Regions from separate parts of the Brotonthovivens ammoniilytica genome, predicted to be linked through region 2. Evidence: predicted binding sites of a transcription regulator. Region 2 holds the regulator's gene; the other holds the start of a gene.

Region 1 (8,882 bases), on a different contig from region 2:
TTCCGGCAGTTCAATCCCGATGGTATGATACATCTGACAAAAATTCATATGTTCATGATACCGTTTAATCAGTCCATCTTCCATTTCGAAAACATGGAAGAAATAATTCTGATACTTTTTTTCCTCATACGCCGGAAATTTTAACTGAAACGTTCCCAGTGCTGATACAACTATATAGTTGGGATCGTCAGAAAGGAGCAGATGCATATCTGTATAAACCCCGTCTTCAAACCATTTGCTGTTCCATGCATCACTCATTTTTAACCCCTCATGCCCCGGAACTCCCCACTCAATAAATTCAGGTGCCGGATAATCTTTTGCAGGACCTGTATAGCCCCCCTGTCCGTCCTCTGTAAATAATTTCCAGCGGTTTAATCTCTCATCTCCGCTATAGGTCATATAAGCCATAACCGTTTCAATATTTTTCTTTCTTAATTCTCTTTCCTTTGGGAACGCGTCAAGGTATTTTTCAATGTCCATAGTATTCTCCTCCTTCGAACTTTTTTGAAAACATGTTTTACTGATATCAGCATAACATCCTGGCTTCAACATGCATATTCAATTTTACTTTAGTGATTTTAAATAATTTTTAATCCTTATTTTTCCTAATTTACATCAAAACTGATACAAGCTGATACAGCCAGTTTGCCAGAATACCCGCACACAGACCGCCTGCTGTATGACAGGCAATCGCCTTTCCGGTCATCCGCCGGCATCCAAAAGTATCCATCATAGCTGCGTGAGTGCTTAAAAAACCTCCCCAGCAGATACACATCGCTGTAAATACCGCCACATCATGTCCGGATGCCAGTCCCAGATTCACAAGATTGGGCACCAGACTAATAGCAGCTCCCGCTGCTCCCAATGCCGTAATGGGAACGGTAATCCCCTCCGGACTGGTAAATCCGAATAACGGCATCAATATAAAATCCAGTTTTTTCCCAATCCATGGCAGAATTGCGACTCCTTCATAGGCTCCTCCTGTGTATCCCCCTTCCGGAGCACCATTTGCCAGCATCAGGACCAGCGTGCAAATAATCAGTACTCCCGGTATGATGCTGATTCCCATCTGCACCCCTGACTTTCCTCCGGCTAACAGGGCATCCATAAACCTTGCTCCCACGCCTCCCTCACGTACTTTTCGATACAAAACGGCAGATTCGGACTCCGGTTTCAAGGATTTTCCCTGAGGCTTTCCTCTCCCATACTCCTTATAAGAAAGAAACAGTATCAGACGTGTACTGACAATACTGCCTGCAATTCCACCGGCATTTCCGATCACTGCCGGCAGAAGAAAACTCTCGCCAGAGGGAGATGCAATCCCAATCATAAAGGTAGTTACAATCATGCCCATTCCAAAAGATGTCCCAAGATTTACCAGGGCCGGCAGATGTTTTTTCTGAAAATACTCCGGAAAATTTTCATCTGCCTTAAGCGTCAGCACAGCCGGATTATCCGACAGATAAGTGGTTAATATGCCTACTGCGCTGGCCCCTGGCAGTCCGTAAATCGGTTTCATAAGGGGAGAGAGTCCTTTATTCAGAAGAGAAATAACCCCAAACTCAGAAAACAGCGCCGAGACAGCTCCCGATAAAACAGCAATTGCCATTACGTAAAATACCGTATCCAGCAAAAGCTGATATGCCGTATTCATTAATGTATTAAACATATGAATAGCTCCCATGTGAATCCCCAGAAACAAAAACAAAATCCCAATGCCCCCCAAAAACAAAAAAGCCTCCCCGCTGACTGCCTTTTTGCAGCCTTTCGGTATCTCATTATTTTCTTTGTTTTCTTTTCTACAACGCCTGCGCAGTATCAGCTCTTTTATCATATCCATCCCCTTTCCCTCCTTTTGTTGTCAAGGCCATGTTACCATTCCGTTTTCCCCAGCTCCATTCAAATACTTTTTTTGTGATGAAAAGAAGATTTTAATGCATTTTTCAATTTCTTATATCGCCTTTGCTATATATTACAACCAGTTAAAATTTTTTATAATTATACAAAAAAAACTTTAATTTTCATTTTCAGGTACGGGATTTACAATGAAAGAAAAATAGGAGGACCACAGGAAATGAATAAGAAAATAGCTTTTATCGGGTCCGGAAATATGGGGAGCGCTTTAATCCGTGCCGCCAGCCGGGCGTTAAATCCACAACAGATTTATATTACAGATTACGACCTGGCCAAAGCCTCTAGTCTGGCCAGAGAAACAGGATGTCAGACTGCCGCCACAAATGCAGATGCCGCCGGGCTGGGAGATTTTATTTTTTTATGTGTAAAACCACAGATCATAGGAGATGTTCTCCATGAAATTTCACCATATCTAAACCGGCAGTGCGAAACCGGGAAGGAAAAAGTGCTGATCTCTATTGCTGCCGGTCTGACCATTGAAACCCTTCGGCAAAAGCTGGATGGAGCATGCCGCCGGCTGCCCTTTGTGCGGATTATGCCAAATACACCGGCTGCCATTGGAAAAGGAATGCTTGCCATGGCTTTCGGTCCCGAAGTATCCGAAGATATTCTTGCGGATCTTGAACTGGTGCTGTTTCGAGCCGGCAGAATTGAGCGGCTTTCTGAAACAATGATGGACGCTTTCACAACCGTCAGCGGATGTGTTCCGGCTTTTGCTTATCTGTTTATTGAAGCACTGGCTGACGGAGCTGTTCTCACCGGTTTAAGCCGGCATCAGGCGCTTACTTATGCTGCCCAGGCTGTTTTGGGGGCAGCCGCTATGGTATTGGAAACAGGACGGCACCCCGGAGAATTAAAGGATGCCGTCTGCTCTCCCAAAGGCTCCACCATTGCAGGGGTTTCCGCTCTGGAAAGAAACGGTTTTCGTTCCGCAGCCATTGAAGCCATTACAGATGCCTATCAGAAAAATACAGAGCTTGGAAAAATTGGTTAAATTCAGATATTAAGATAAATGAATAACTACTGCCTCATTTCTTTCACGCAGCAAAGCAGCGCCCGTTACCTGAACGAAGGCGCTGCTTTGCTGTAATTATAGTTTCTTATAAAATTAAAACTCTCTTCTCTATTTCCCGCCGGACCACCAGATAATCTCTTTCTTTTCAAGGCTTTCCTTTACCTGAATCAAACGCTGGTTAGATGAGCCCCGAAACTGCAGACTGATGTCTTTTTGTTCCAGCTCAAATTCTCCGTCTACCAGCACATCAATCAAAGACAGCATCTCATCTGTCACCTCACATCTGGCCCGTCCGGTTCCTTCCTGCATACCGGTAAGCTCTTCTAAAACATATCCGCTGAAACACCAGATATCCTTATCCGGATACCGCTCCCGCACTTTGTGCAAAAAAGGTACCAGCGCTCTTTGATTCGCCGGCTCAAAGGGTTCTCCCCCAAGCAATGTCAGTCCCTGGATATAATCCGGAGCAAGAGCCTCTAAAATTCCCTGTTCCACGGTCTCATCAAACCGGTTTCCATACTTAAAATCCCAGGTTTCCGGCTGAAAACATTCCCTGCAGTGATGGGTACAGCCTGAGACAAACAGAGTAACCCGCACCCCCGGTCCATTTGCAATATCACATTTTTTTATCGCCGCATAGTTCATAGTATCCCCCGCCTTCCGGCCTACAGATGCAGAACCCTTTCTTTAATTTCCTGGGTACGTCCCTGGTTCCAGAACTGTGTGCCAATATAACCGCAGGTTCTTCTGGCCACATTCATTTTGTCCTGATCCCGGTTGCCGCAGTTCGGGCATTCCCATACCAGCTTATTGTGCTCATCAGAAATAATCTGAATCTCTCCGCTGTACCCGCATTCCTGGCAGAAATCGCTCTTTGTATTTAATTCTGCATACATGATATTATCATAGATATATTTCATAACAGACAGAACCGCTTCCAGGTTGTCCTGCATATTAGGCACTTCCACATAACTGATGGCTCCCCCCGGAGACAGTTTCTGGAACTGCGCTTCAAATTTCAGCTTATCAAAAGCGTCAATTTCTTCCGTTACATGTACATGATAACTGTTTGTAATATAGTTTCTGTCTGTCACATCCGGAATGATACCAAAACGTTTCTGCAGACATTTTGAAAACTTATATGTTGTAGACTCCAATGGCGTTCCATAAAGACTGAAATCCACGTTCTGTTCTGCTTTCCATTTCGCGCAGGCATCATTCATATGCTGCATCACTTCCAGTGCAAATGGTGTTGCGGCGGGATCCGTGTGGGATTTTCCTGTCATATATCTGACACACTCGCACAATCCTGCATATCCAAGAGAAATGGTGGAATATCCGCCATGTAAAAGCTCATCAATGGTCTCACCTTTTTTCAGTCTGGCCAGCGCTCCGTGCTGCCATAAAATCGGAGCCACATCCGAAGGCGTTCCCTCCAGACGGCGGTGACGGCACATTAGAGCTTTATAACACAATTCCAGTCTTTCATCAAAGATTTTCCAGAATTTTTCCATATCTTTTCCGGAAGAGCAGGCTGCATCTACCAGGTTAATGGTCACAACACCCTGATTAAATCTTCCGTAGTATTTCGGTTTGTTTGTTTCCGGATCCACATAGGGGGTCAGGAAGGAACGGCATCCCATACAGGTATAGCAGTGTCCCTCTCCGTTTTTATCTACTTTATTCTGAAGCATTACCTTTTCTGAAATATAATCCGGCACCATCCGTTTTGCAGTACATTCTGCCGCCAGTTTCGTCAGATAATAATATTTGCTTCCCTCTTTAATATTATCCTCTTCCAGTACGTAAATCAGCTTTGGAAATGCAGGTGTTATGTAAACTCCCTTTTCATTTTTAATTCCCTGCATCCGCTGTTTTAATACTTCCTCAGTTACCATTGCCAGATCATCTTTCAGCTGGCCGTCTTCTACTTCGTTCAGATACATAAAAATTGTGATAAAGGGCGCCTGTCCATTGGTTGTCATCAATGTAATAACCTGATACTGAATCATCTGAACGCCCTGCTGAACTTCTTTTCTGACACGCATTTCAGCTACCTGATTAATGGTATCCTGATCAGCATCAATGCCGGCCTCTGCAAAATTAGCCGCAACCTCTTTCCGGAATTTTTCACGGCTTACCTGTACAAAAGGAACCAGCTGCGCCAGGGAAATGCTCTGGCCGCCATACTGAGAACTTGCAATCTGCGCAATTGCCTGAGTAGCAACATTGCAGGCTGTTGAAAAACTGTGAGGTTTCTCAATCATAGTCTCACTGATTACCGTTCCATTCTGAAGCATATCTTCCAGATTGATCAGACAGCAGTTGTGCATATGCTGTGCAAAATAGTCTGCGTCATGGAAATGAATCAGCCCCTGCTCATGGGCTTCTACGATTTCAGGCGGAAGCAGAAAACGCTTGGTAATATCCTTGCTTACCTCCCCTGCCATGTAATCTCTCTGAACACTGTTAACTGCCGGATTTTTATTTGAATTTTCCTGTTTTACTTCCTCATTATCAAATTCCAGAAGACTTAAAATCTGTTCATCAGTAGAATTTGTTTTACGCACCAGTGCTCTTTTATAACGATATGTAATATAATTTCTTGCCACGGAAAATGCCCGCTGATTCATAATCTGATTTTCAACAAAATCCTGAATTTCCTCCACGCTGAGCGCACGGTTCATTCCCTCACAGATGGTCCGCATATTTGCAGAAATAACTGCAATCTGTTCTTTGCTCATTTTTTCATTATCCGGCACAGAGCTGTTTGCTTTGATCACCGCCGCTGTAATTTTATCCAGATCAAACTGGACTTCTGTTCCACTTCTCTTTATGATTTTCATGCCCGTCTCCTGTTTCTGTTATACTATATATAGATCTTATTTTTTTATGTCTGCTGACATTGTACAACATATGGTATTTGATTACAATACCCAAAACCATATATTGTGTCTTTTGAAATCAGTCTCATTTCACAATACCAGATCTTGTGTCTGAATATTCTAATGGAATCATTCTTATTATACTGATTTTCGGGCATGAAAAAAGGGCTATTGCAACACCTCTGGCACAAGTTTTCCCGGTAACAGTCTTTCCTCTGTATTTTCAGAAAACTTCCAAAGTCTGCAAACAGCCCTGAATTATTATAAATCGGCTCTCTTACCTTCTTGAACTTATTTCAACATTTCAATTGCCTTTTCAATACGTGCAACAGATTCCTCTTTTCCCAGTACCTCCATCAGTTCTGTAGCTCCTCCCGGAGTCATCTGTTTTCCGGAAACAGCCGTGCGGACAGGCCACATCACATAGCCGTTTTTGTATCCTTTTTCTGTAATATACTCTTTCAGCATCTGATACAGGGCATCGTTGCTGTAGTCCTCCTGATTTTTCAGTTTCGGCAGAACCTCTGTCAAAACTTCTAATGATGTCTCCGCATTTGTTTTCATTTTCTTGTGTGTATACATGGAGATATCATAATCCGGAAGTGTATCAAAGAAATCAATATGTTCACCAATCTCCGGAAATGTTTCAATTCTGGTTTTCACCATCTGGGCAATTTTCTTAAGATCATAATCTTTTTTAACTGCCTTCCGGATATACGGCTCTGCCATCTCATAAAAAGTATCAAAATCCATGGCTTTTAAATACTCGCCGTTCATCCATTTCAGTTTCGTCATATCAAAAACCGCAGGTGATTTGCTGATATGATGGTAATCAAATTTTTGTATCAGCTCTTCCATAGAGAAAATCTCCTGATTATCAGAAGGACTCCATCCAAGAAGAGCCACAAAATTTACCACAGCTTCCGTGAGAAATCCCTGCTCAATGAGGTCTTCATAGGAAGAATGCCCGCACCGCTTGCTGAGTTTCTGATGCTCTTCATTGGTAATCAGCGGACAGTGGATATACTTTGGCTCTTCCCAGCCAAAAGCCTGATACAGTCTGGTGTATTTCGGTGCTGACGACAGATACTCATTTCCCCGGACTACATGAGTAATTTTCATCAGATGGTCATCCACTACATTGGCAAAGTTGTAAGTAGGATATCCGTCAGATTTTATGAGAATCATATCGTCCAGTTCAGAATTTGGCTGTGTAATATCCCCGTAAATTTCATCATGAAAGGTTGTCTCACCTTCGTTGGGAACATTGGCACGAATCACAAAAGGCCTGCCTTCGGCAAGGTTTGCCTCCACTTCCTCTTTTGACAGATGCAGGCAGTGCTTATCGTAAACACTGATTTCCTTATCTCCGATGGTCTGTTTTAAAGATTCCAGACGCTCTTTATCGCAGAAGCAGTAATAAGCCTCTCCTTTTTCAATGAGCATTTTGGCATATTCCATATAAAGTCCGGATGCACAGCGCTCACTCTGCACATAAGGACCGTAACCGCCGTCTTTATCCGGCCCTTCATCGTGAATCAGCCCAGTCTTTTTCATGGTGCGATATATAATATCAAGAGCCTCATCCATAAAACGCTCCTGATCGGTATCTTCAATTCTTAAAACAAACTCTCCGCCTTCATGTTTTGCAATCAAATACGTATATAATGCAGTCCGAAGATTCCCTACATGCATTCTCCCTGTAGGACTTGGTGCAAATCTGGTTCTGACTTTTGTCATTATCTGGCCTCTTTTCTTTTATCTTTTCATTTTATTTATGTTTTTCTTTTACTCCGGCTATTATATACGAAAAAGACTGTTTTCTCAACTGTTTCCCCGAGATTTTCCGTGGATATCCCGTAATAAAAGCTGTGTGTACTGTATTTTTCCTGCGCTGTTTCTTGGAATCTGTGGAATTTTCCTTACCAGAAACGCTGATTGGTGCAATCTTGTCTGTTCTGAAAGAAAGCCTGCAATCTCACCGGGAGCAGCTGGGCTTTTATCTTCTATATAAATGCAGATTTTCTCATCGGTTCCCGTACAGGCTGCCACACTGTCCGGATACCGGCAGGCCAGCATCTTTTCCAGCATATCAAGACTGATGCGTTTTCCAAATATCTTTAAAAATCGTTTCTTTCTTCCGGTAATATAATAAAACCCTTCTGCATCCCGTTTTGCCAGATCTCCTGTAGCAAGCCTGCCTCTTTGCTCATCACCTCTTGACAGATCTTTGCGCCCCCCGGCATATCCCAAAGAAACATTTGGCCCATAATAGATCAGCTCTCCTTCTGTTTCCGGCGCTTCGATCACCATTCCTTCCTCATCCTGAAGCTCCAGACGGCCCCCGGGAACCGCAATCCCAATACTCCCGGGCTTTTCCAGATTTTTTTCCCAGGGAAGGTAGGACATCCGGGCAGTGGCTTCCGTCTGGCCGTACATAATAAAAAACTTTATTCCTTTTTTTCTGGTCCAGGAGGCAAAATACTGCTGAAGGGTTCCCGACAGCCTGCCTCCGGCCTGGGTCAGTACTTTTAAATCCGGCAGTTCCATGGCATCCAGCCGCAGCCGTTTCAGCATTTCATATGTATGAGGCACACCGGCCAGAGCCGTGGCTCTCTGCTCCTTTACCAGCTTCCAAAAACGCTCTTCAAATACCGTTCCTGTTGTCAGCAGTATAGATGCACCTTTTAGCACATGGCTGTTAATTACAGACAGTCCATAAGTATACTGCATAGGCAGATTTGTCACCGGCCGGTCATCTTTTGTAAGATTCAGATATCCGGCAATAGACAGTGCATTACTCTGCAGATTTTCATAGCTAAGCCGCACAAGCTTTGGACTTCCGGTGCTGCCGGAGGTTGGCAGCAGCAGCCCCAGTTCAGGATACATCTGGCAGCGCCTCTCCCCGGTTCTGACTGTGAGATATGCTGCATTTTCCCACAAAATATGTCCCTTTGGCATTTTATTTTTTTCGGCTGCCGGATAAATACAGATTTCCGGCTCATAAATTTTCATCATCTCTCTGATCTGCTCCGGCGGCAGATCTTTATCTAACAGAACCGGCACAA
Region 2 (8,882 bases):
CGCGAATACATTTCCGTTGTGGGAAAGCATTGTTACGTTCTCGTTTTCTTTTACAAATTTTAATGCGTCGCCAATGGCATCCTGTGCCATAGCAATCTGATCATAGGTATCTGTATCCATAAAATAGTACAGATCTCCATCATTGTACAGATACTGCTTCTCAGTTCTGTCAATACGTGCCTGGGGACATTTCTCTGTAGGACGGAATGTTTTTTCTACTACACCGCCGCTCTTAATATTTTTTAATTTTGTTCTAACAAATGCAGCACCTTTACCAGGTTTTACATGCTGAAATTCAATAATCTGAAAGATATTGCCTTCTAACTCAATTGTAATACCATTTCTGAAATCTCCTGCTGAAATCATCTGAAATCCTCCTTGCCAAATAATGGGCATAAAACTGCCCCTACTTTTAAATATTCTATAATAAACCCCTGGATATTTCAACCTTTTTCTTCAATTGCATGAATCAGATCAATACGCTTTTGGTGTCGTCCCCCTTCAAATTCAGCCCCCAGATATGCATCCACTATATCCTTTGCCGTTTCCATTCCTACGATTCTGGCGCCAAAGGCAATCATATTGGCATTGTTGTGCTGTTTCACCAGCCGGGCGGTGGTTGCCTCTGAACATACAGCTGCCCGTATCCCCTTTACCTTATTGGCCGCCAGAGAAATACCCACGCCGGTGCCGCAGATTAACACTCCGCAGTCTGCCTCTTTTGCCGCCACAGCTCTGGCCGCCCTCTCTCCGTATTCCGCATAATTGCAGCTTTCTGCAATATCCGTGCCCATATTAATTACTTCATGTCCTGCTTCCTGCAGATAAGAAACCAGCTCCCGCTTCATTTCCACTGCCGCGTGGTCATTCGCTATAACGATTTTCATACCCTTGTCCCTTTCACACTCTCATCTGATTTTGTTACATTATTTCCGGTATCGTTCATACAGGCTTATAGGTGTATCCTTACTCTTTTTTCCAAGCCGCTTCATATAGGAACGGTATCCCAGCAACACCACTGCCTCCAGCCGGCGTTTCAGCACAATTTGAATTTCCTCTTTCCAGTGTATTTTTTTTACCATAATTGTCCGGATCCCCGTCCTTTTGGCTCCAAAAATATCGGTAAAGATCTGATCACCGATAAATACGGTATTATCCTTCTTTGTATGCATCAGCTCCATAGCTTTTTCATAGTTTTTTACGGAAGGCTTGTGGGCATCAAATATATAATTGACATTTACACTGTCATTAAACATCTTCACCCTTGGCTCCTGATTATTAGAAAGCAGGCAGCAGCAAAATCCAAGCTCTTTTAAATGCAAAAACAACTTTTTTGCACGGTCATCTGCTGGTGCCCCATGAGTTACCAGTGTATTATCAATATCAAAAATCAATCCCCGGAATCCGTCCTCATACAGCCGGTCAAAATTAATCTTGTATACAGATTCAATATACATATCCGGATAAAACTTTTCAAATCCCATACGCTTATTTTTAACGTTCTTTCCTCTCTTATGGTTTTTTTCATAGATTTAGCCTAAACAGACACCCTATGGTATCTGCTTAGGCTACACGAAACAAATCTATTGGTTCAGCATTTTCTTTAATTCATTCATAAAGGTATTCACGTCCTTAAACTCCCGGTAAACTGACGCAAATCTGACATACGCTACTGCATCAATATCCTTTAATTTGTCCATTACCATCTCACCAATGACATTACTTGGAATCTCTTTTTCTTCTCTGTTAAAAATCTCCACTTCCACATCATCAATCAGCTGGCTGATCTGTTTGACAGAAACCGGACGCTTATGGCAGGCCCGCAAAACCCCGGCTTCTAACTTTGCCCGGTCATACTGCTCTCTGTTGTCATCTTTCTTAATGACAATTAACGGAATGGTTTCCACTTTTTCATATGTAGTAAAACGTTTTCCACATTCATCGCACAGTCTTCTGCGGCGAATAGAATAATTGTCATCAGCCGGCCTAGAATCAATGACTCTTGTGTTATCATTGCTGCAAAACGGACACTTCATCTGGTTATCCTCCTGTACCTTACTATTAAGTTCATTTTACATCCTGCACCTGACTTTTTCAAGACATACATCCACCAGAATAATATCCGGACCGATTTTTACTATCTTATCCCATCCAATGACATATTCGCAGTCTCTTCCAAACATTCCGAACCACCGGGCCGGCCCCCGGATCACCATAGCATAAATCTTGCCTGTACATTCATCAAACTCCAGGTCGTCCACGCAGCCAAGATTTTTGCAGTCTTTTACATTTACTACTTCTTTGTTATGAAACTCACATAATCGCATAAAAAACCGCCGTTTTTTATTATTATATGATACTACACGTTAAAACGGAACAGAATTACATCCCCGTCCTGCACAACATATTCCTTTCCTTCCAGTCCAACCAGACCTTTTTCTCTGGCTGCAGCCAGACTTCCCCACTCCAGCAGGTCTTTATAATTCACCACTTCTGCGCGGATAAATCCCCGCTCAAAATCAGTATGAATCTTTCCCGCCGCCTGAGGCGCTTTTGTTCCCTTTTTAATAGTCCAGGCTCTGGTCTCATCCTCACCGGCTGTCAGGTAACTCATCAGTCCAAGGAGGCTGTAGCTTGCCTGAATCAGCTTCTCAAGCCCTGACTGCGAGAGCCCAAGATCCTCCAGAAACATGGCTTTCTCATCCTCGTCAAGCTCTGCAATCTCCTGCTCGATCTGCGCGCAGATTACAAAAACACCGGAGCCTTCCCCGGCTGCCAGCTCCCGGACTGCCTGCACATGTGTATTCCCGGCTCCGTCATCCGCAAGATCATCCTCTGTTACATTTGCCGCATAAATAACAGGCTTTGCGGTCAGAAGATTATAAGAAGCAAACCATTCCTGCTCATCTTCATCCTCACTGACCTCATACGTCTTAGCAGGCTTTCCGTCTTCTAGATGTGTCTTTATGCTCTCAAGCAGCGCCAGTTCCTTAGCAAGCTTTTTATCCATTCTGGCGCCTTTAGCTGTTTTTGCAATTCTTCGTTCCAAAATCTCAAGATCTGAAAAAATCAGTTCCAAGTTAATGGTCTCTATATCTCTTGCCGGATCAATGCTCCCGTCCACATGTACTACATTGGTATCTTCAAAACATCTTACTACATGTACAATAGCATCCACTTCACGGATATTTGCAAGAAACTGGTTTCCCAGCCCCTCTCCCTTGCTGGCTCCTTTTACAAGACCTGCAATATCAACAAACTCAATCACAGCCGGCGTCACCTTTTTGGAATGATACATATCTCCCAGCAGCTTTAGACGCTCATCCGGTACCGCCACAATCCCTACATTGGGATCAATGGTACAGAACGGATAATTGGCTGACTCTGCTCCCGCTTTTGTCAGAGAATTAAAAAGGGTGCTTTTCCCCACATTGGGAAGTCCCACGATTCCTAATTTCATAATTCATCTATCTCCTTTGGTTTTATTTTCGCATTTCAGAGCCTGAAGGCTCCTGTTATCATATACTACAAAATCAATTCATTTGCAATGATTTACCAGTTCTCACAAATCAGTCCCTGGACTCTATCACAATCAGCAGTCCGCTGGTAAAGGTAATTTCAGCCTGTTTTTCTGTAATTTCATTGCTGACGCATCTTCCGTTTCCGGATGCCAGACAGAAATGCTCCAGCCCATAGGCAAAGCCGGTAAGAGTCAGTCCTTCTACCAGGGGAGTAAAAGGAATCAGTGAAACATAAGTTCCAAACTGTTCATCCTTTTTTAATACCAGGGGGCTGTCTATCATCCGTATCCGGTTATTTGCATCCACAAAATAACAGACTGCTCCGGCATCCAGGGCAGCCTTTAACAGCTGTATATTTCCAAGCACATGATCCAGCCTTGTCCCCGTTGCTCCCAGAACAGTAATTTCTTTACTGTCCCGCTTTAAAGCTTCGTGCAGAGCCAGCTCCGTATCTGTTTCATCTTTTTGAGAAGGATACCTGACAATCTTATGGGGACAGGTTCTTTCATATTCAGATAGAACTTCACAGGACACCGAATCAAAGTCCCCCACAATTAAATCCGGCTCCACTCCTGCTTTTTGGCAGAAAATAAGCCCTGCGTCTGCCGCAATGATAAAGTTGAATTTTTGTTTTTGCAGATAATCACCGGCAAATGCTTCATCTATGGCACCGCCGGTAATAATAAGTGTTTTTATACTTTTCATTTTTCCGCTTTCTAACTGCCTGTTTTCTATATCCAGACAGCATCACTGTTCCATAATTTTCAGGAAAGATTCTACATTCCGCCGGATATCTCCCTTAAAAACAGCAGTTCCGGCTACAATAATATTGGCTCCCGCATCCATGATCTCCCGGACATTGTTTAGGTTTACCCCTCCGTCCACTTCAATATCAATCTGCTGGCCGCTCCGGTCAATTTTCTTTTTCAAATCCCGGATTTTTTCTGTTGTATACGGAATATATTTCTGCCCGCCAAATCCTGGATTTACACTCATTAACAGAACCATATCCAGTTTTGGCAGAATATAATCCAGAACAGACAGCGGTGTCGCCGGATTTAAAGCAGCTCCTGCCAGCACCCCGGTCTCTTTAATTGCCTCAATGGTCCGGTCCAGATGGCCGCACGCTTCCGTATGTACGGTGATAAGATCCGCTCCGGCATCCACGAAATCGTCAATATAGCGAACCGGCTCTTCAATCATAAGATGTACATCAAAAATCCGGTCACTGCAGGGACGAATGGATTTAATCACCGGAAGCCCCATAGAGATACTGGGAACAAAATTCCCGTCCATTACGTCAATATGCACATACTGGGCGCCGGCTTCATCTAGCAGCACCACCTGCTCTCCTAAGCGGGCAAAATCGGATGCCAGCAATGATGGTGATAAACAATTCATGATAATGATATTCTCCCTGTAATTTTAGTATCGTTTTTTATCTTTTAGTTCCTGAAAAATTTCCACATAGTTTTCATAGCGGATCCGGCTGATTTTTCCTTCAGACAGTGCCGCTTTCACTCCGCAGTCAGGCTCGCTGATATGACTGCATCCGGTGAATCTGCATCCGGACTCATACCGGGCAAATTCCGGAAAATATGCTCCAAGCTCCTCTTTTTCAAAACGGTCTACAGAAAGAGAGCTGAAACCCGGCGTATCTACAATATAGGTGCCTTCCTGAACAAAAATCAGCTCCGCATGCCGGGTGGTATGCCGTCCCCGCTGAATTTTTTCGCTGATCTCACCGGTTTCCATTTCTGCCTGGGGCGCTAACAGATTAATCAGCGAAGACTTGCCTACTCCGGAAGGCCCCGCCACGGCAGAAGTCTTACCAACCAGTGCCTGTCTGATTTCTGAAATACCTTCCTCTTCCTTTGCGCTGACAAACAGAAGCTGATATCCGCTTGTCTCATAAGCTTCCTTCAGCTTTACAAGCTCTGTCTCTTTTACCAGATCCATTTTATTAAAACAGATGACAGCCGGTATCTTTTGATACTCCATCATAATTAAAAAACGGTCCAGCAGATTAAAATTCGGCTTTGGCTTTACTGCCGCAAATATAACAACTGCCTGGTCAATATTAGCTGCCGCCGGCCGGATCAGCGTATTTTTCCTGGGCAGAATCCGGATGATATTACCGGTTTTTTCTGTCTCACTGATAACAGTAAATTCCACATCATCCCCCACCAGCGGTTTGATATTTTCTTTCCGGAAAATGCCCTTTGCTTTACATTCATAGATACCGGATTCTGCTGCATGTACATAGTAGAATCCGGCAATTCCTTTTATAATTTTTCCCTGCATAAAATGATCCGTGTACTGTTAATTTAAACGAGTAAAAGTTACCTTCTTCTCCTGAACATCCGTCTGGCTGCGCCCGTCTTCCGTTGTATAATACCAGATAATCTGCAGCGTTCCGCCGGACTCTCCTTCAATATCTGTTACATTGATGCTGTACGGGAACTTAGTAACACCATCCCAGGAACGAATCGTATCACCACTGCTGTCCAAAAGCTCAATATCTGCAGATGTAACCGTTACATTGGACGGCGCGCTGATATTGGCTTTATAGCCGTAAATCGGAGTTGTATCCTCCGGTCCTTTGCTGACAACCAAGTCTACCGTATCCCCTTTGTCCAGATATTTTCCGGAAGATGTGCTCTGCTCCATAACCTGGCCTGCAGGATAATCATCACTGTAATCCTGTGATACCTTGCCCACATTCAGTCCTGCATCTTTTAAGGCCTGTTTTGCCGCATTCTCTGTTTTTCCAAGAAGAGACGGCACTTTTACTGTTTCAGATCCCTGGCTTACATAAATCGTAACTGTTTCACCCTTTTTCAGACTGGTTCCGCCTTTTGGATCCTGGCTGATTACTTTTCCTGCCTCCACATCACTGTCATACTTAAATTCTCTGCTGGCTTTAAATCCCGCATCGCTGATTTTCTGCATGGCAATTTCTGAAGCATCGCCTGCAACATCCGGCACCTGGCCTTCCTCTTCTTCGTCAGAAGCACATACTACCACTTCTACTGTGGTTCCTTCTTCTACCTGCGTGCCTTCCACCGGATCCTGGCTGATAATCTGCCCCTCTTCATATTTATCGGAAGGTTCTGTATCTATCTGCTTCAGTTCAAGACCCATTCCCTTTAATTTTGTTTTTGCTTCATCAAAATCCATTCCGGTAATGTCAATCATCTCCACTGTCTCTTTTTTCTCTTCCGATACAGAAACAGGTTCCTGATTTTTATTCTTAAACGGACTGAAGTGGAAGACACCCATAAAGGAGCCTATGAGATAGATAACAATAATGGCGATAACAATAGCAGCTACAATTCCCATAATGGTAACTGCTTTTTCCATTTTCGGATTTAAAAATCCGCCCTTTCCCCCATCCTCTTCTTCGTCCTCTTCATCCTCGTCTGTATCTTCTTCCTCCTCATATTCTTCATCGGCGGGCTGTCTGGATGTTTTCTGCTGGATTTCATCAACCTCATCTTTGCTGATTACCCGGGTCTTATCATTGGCCAGGGGAACCATTGTTACAAAATCTTCATTGGGGCTTAGCAGAGCCTTTCTTAAATCAATTAACAGGTCGTCAATGGTCTGATAACGACGGTCCGGGCTTTTCTGCGTACATTTTAAAATAATCTTTTCAAGACTGATGGGCAGCTCTTTGGCATAAGCGCTTGGGGCCACCATCTCATCCTGAAGATGCTGGATGGCTACCGCAACCGTGCTGTCCCCGTCAAAAGGCACTCTCCCGGTTACCATTTCATACATTACAATTCCAAGAGAGTAAATATCGCTTCTGTTGCTGACATATCCGTTTCTGGCCTGCTCCGGCGATGCATAATGAACAGAGCCCATAACATCTGAATGAATAGTATTGCTACTGGCCGCTCTTGCAATTCCAAAATCGGTAACCTTTACTTTTCCTTCTGTAGAAATAATAATATTCTGAGGCTTGATATCTCTGTGTATGATATTTTTCGCATGTGCAGCCTGAATCCCTCTGCCTACCTGGATAGCAATGCTCAATGCTTCTTTAAAGGTCAGCTGTCCTTTCTTTTCGATATAAGTTTTCAGCGTAATTCCTTCTACATTTTCCATAACAATATAATAATTGCCGTTCTCACATCCAACATCATAAATATTTACGATGTTTGGGTGCTCTAGTCCCGCTGCAGACTGAGCTTCCGTCCGGAACTTTGTCACAAATGTACTGTCTTCACTAAATTCCTGCTTTAATACTTTAATGGCAACGAATCTTCCCAGTGTGTGATCCTTTGCCTTATATACATCAGACATTCCGCCTGCGCCAATTTTGCCGACAATCTCATATCGGTCCGCTATAAACATCCCATTCTCTAACATTCTGCCACCTCATCTGAATTCGGTTGAAATACTATTACGGTTATATTATCTTTTCCACCATTCTTATTCGCCGTATTTACAAGACTTTCCACTTTTTTATCCAGGCTTACGCCAGGTTCATTTAAAACAGAAAGCATGTCTGTATCCTCTATCATATTCGTCAATCCGTCCGTACACATCATTACCTTATCTCCGGGCTGCAGCGGCACTTCAAAAAAATCAATTTTTAACTCCTCCTCCGCCCCTATGGCCCTGGTAATGATATTTTTATCCGGATGGCTCCTGGCTTTTTCTTCATCCAGCTCTCCCATCCGAACCATTTCCTGCACCAGGGAATGATCTTTTGTGATCTGTCTGATCTCATCTCCTACGACATAAAGTCTGCTGTCACCAACATTGGCTACATATAACTGAGCCCCATTTGCAGCAGCCGCTACAATCGTCGTTCCCATTCCCGCCATTTTTTCATGCTCCTTTGCATAGAGAAGCAGCGCTTCATTGGCAGATAGAATGGCAGATCTTAAAATACTGACCGTATCCTGTTCTTTACATTCTGCTGCTGTTTTCACAATAGTTTCTACTGTAAAACGGGAAGCAAATTCACCGGCGTTGTGGCCGCCCATTCCGTCCGCCACAATAAAAAGGTTCGGTAAATTTCCAACAGGTTCTTCAGAGGTAAAGAAATAATCCTGATTCATTTCACGGGCAATCCCAATATCTGTCAGGGAATATGTCTCCATAATTCTGATCGCCTACCTTTCCGTATATCTTTTCCTTAATTGTCCACAGGCACCGTCAATATCCCGGCCCATTTCCCTTCTAATAGTAACATTTATTCCGTATTTTTCAAGTTTATTTTGAAACCGCCGGACTGCTGCCTCCTCAGGCTGGACATAGGTTCTTTCTTCTACCGGATTCACAGGAATCAAATTTACATGACAGTTTATATCCCCGATTAGTTCTGCCAGCTTTGCGGCATCCCCG

What was found. Region 2 encodes NrdR, which represses ribonucleotide reductase genes. Its sites were predicted from a motif close to CACAANATNTTGTG; they were not measured.
Region 1: a site for NrdR is predicted at 5,911-5,924, ahead of nrdD (anaerobic ribonucleoside-triphosphate reductase). Genes of this name have one in related genera too.

What each region holds. Positions count from the first base shown of each region.
Region 1 covers NZ_JAOQJQ010000003.1:79,847-88,728, reverse strand. Annotated here, with positions in the region: gene OCV88_RS08460 (PhzA/PhzB family protein) at 1-480, opposite strand, end outside; gene OCV88_RS08455 (CD0519/CD1768 family membrane protein) at 611-1,840, opposite strand; gene proC (pyrroline-5-carboxylate reductase) at 2,075-2,908, shown strand; gene nrdG (anaerobic ribonucleoside-triphosphate reductase activating protein) at 3,038-3,574, opposite strand; gene nrdD (anaerobic ribonucleoside-triphosphate reductase) at 3,595-5,775, opposite strand; gene gltX (glutamate--tRNA ligase) at 6,106-7,554, opposite strand; gene OCV88_RS08430 (AMP-binding protein) at 7,639-8,882, opposite strand, start outside.
Region 2 covers NZ_JAOQJQ010000001.1:56,395-65,276, reverse strand. Annotated here, with positions in the region: gene efp (elongation factor P) at 1-366, opposite strand, end outside; gene rpiB (ribose 5-phosphate isomerase B) at 444-887, opposite strand; gene OCV88_RS00310 (YqeG family HAD IIIA-type phosphatase) at 927-1,484, opposite strand; gene nrdR (transcriptional regulator NrdR) at 1,584-2,036, opposite strand; gene OCV88_RS00300 (YlmC/YmxH family sporulation protein) at 2,073-2,327, opposite strand; gene ychF (redox-regulated ATPase YchF) at 2,360-3,460, opposite strand; gene OCV88_RS00290 (thiamine diphosphokinase) at 3,570-4,226, opposite strand; gene rpe (ribulose-phosphate 3-epimerase) at 4,269-4,922, opposite strand; gene rsgA (ribosome small subunit-dependent GTPase A) at 4,947-5,825, opposite strand; gene pknB (Stk1 family PASTA domain-containing Ser/Thr kinase) at 5,844-7,898, opposite strand; gene OCV88_RS00270 (Stp1/IreP family PP2C-type Ser/Thr phosphatase) at 7,892-8,638, opposite strand; gene rlmN (dual-specificity RNA methyltransferase RlmN) at 8,651-8,882, opposite strand, start outside.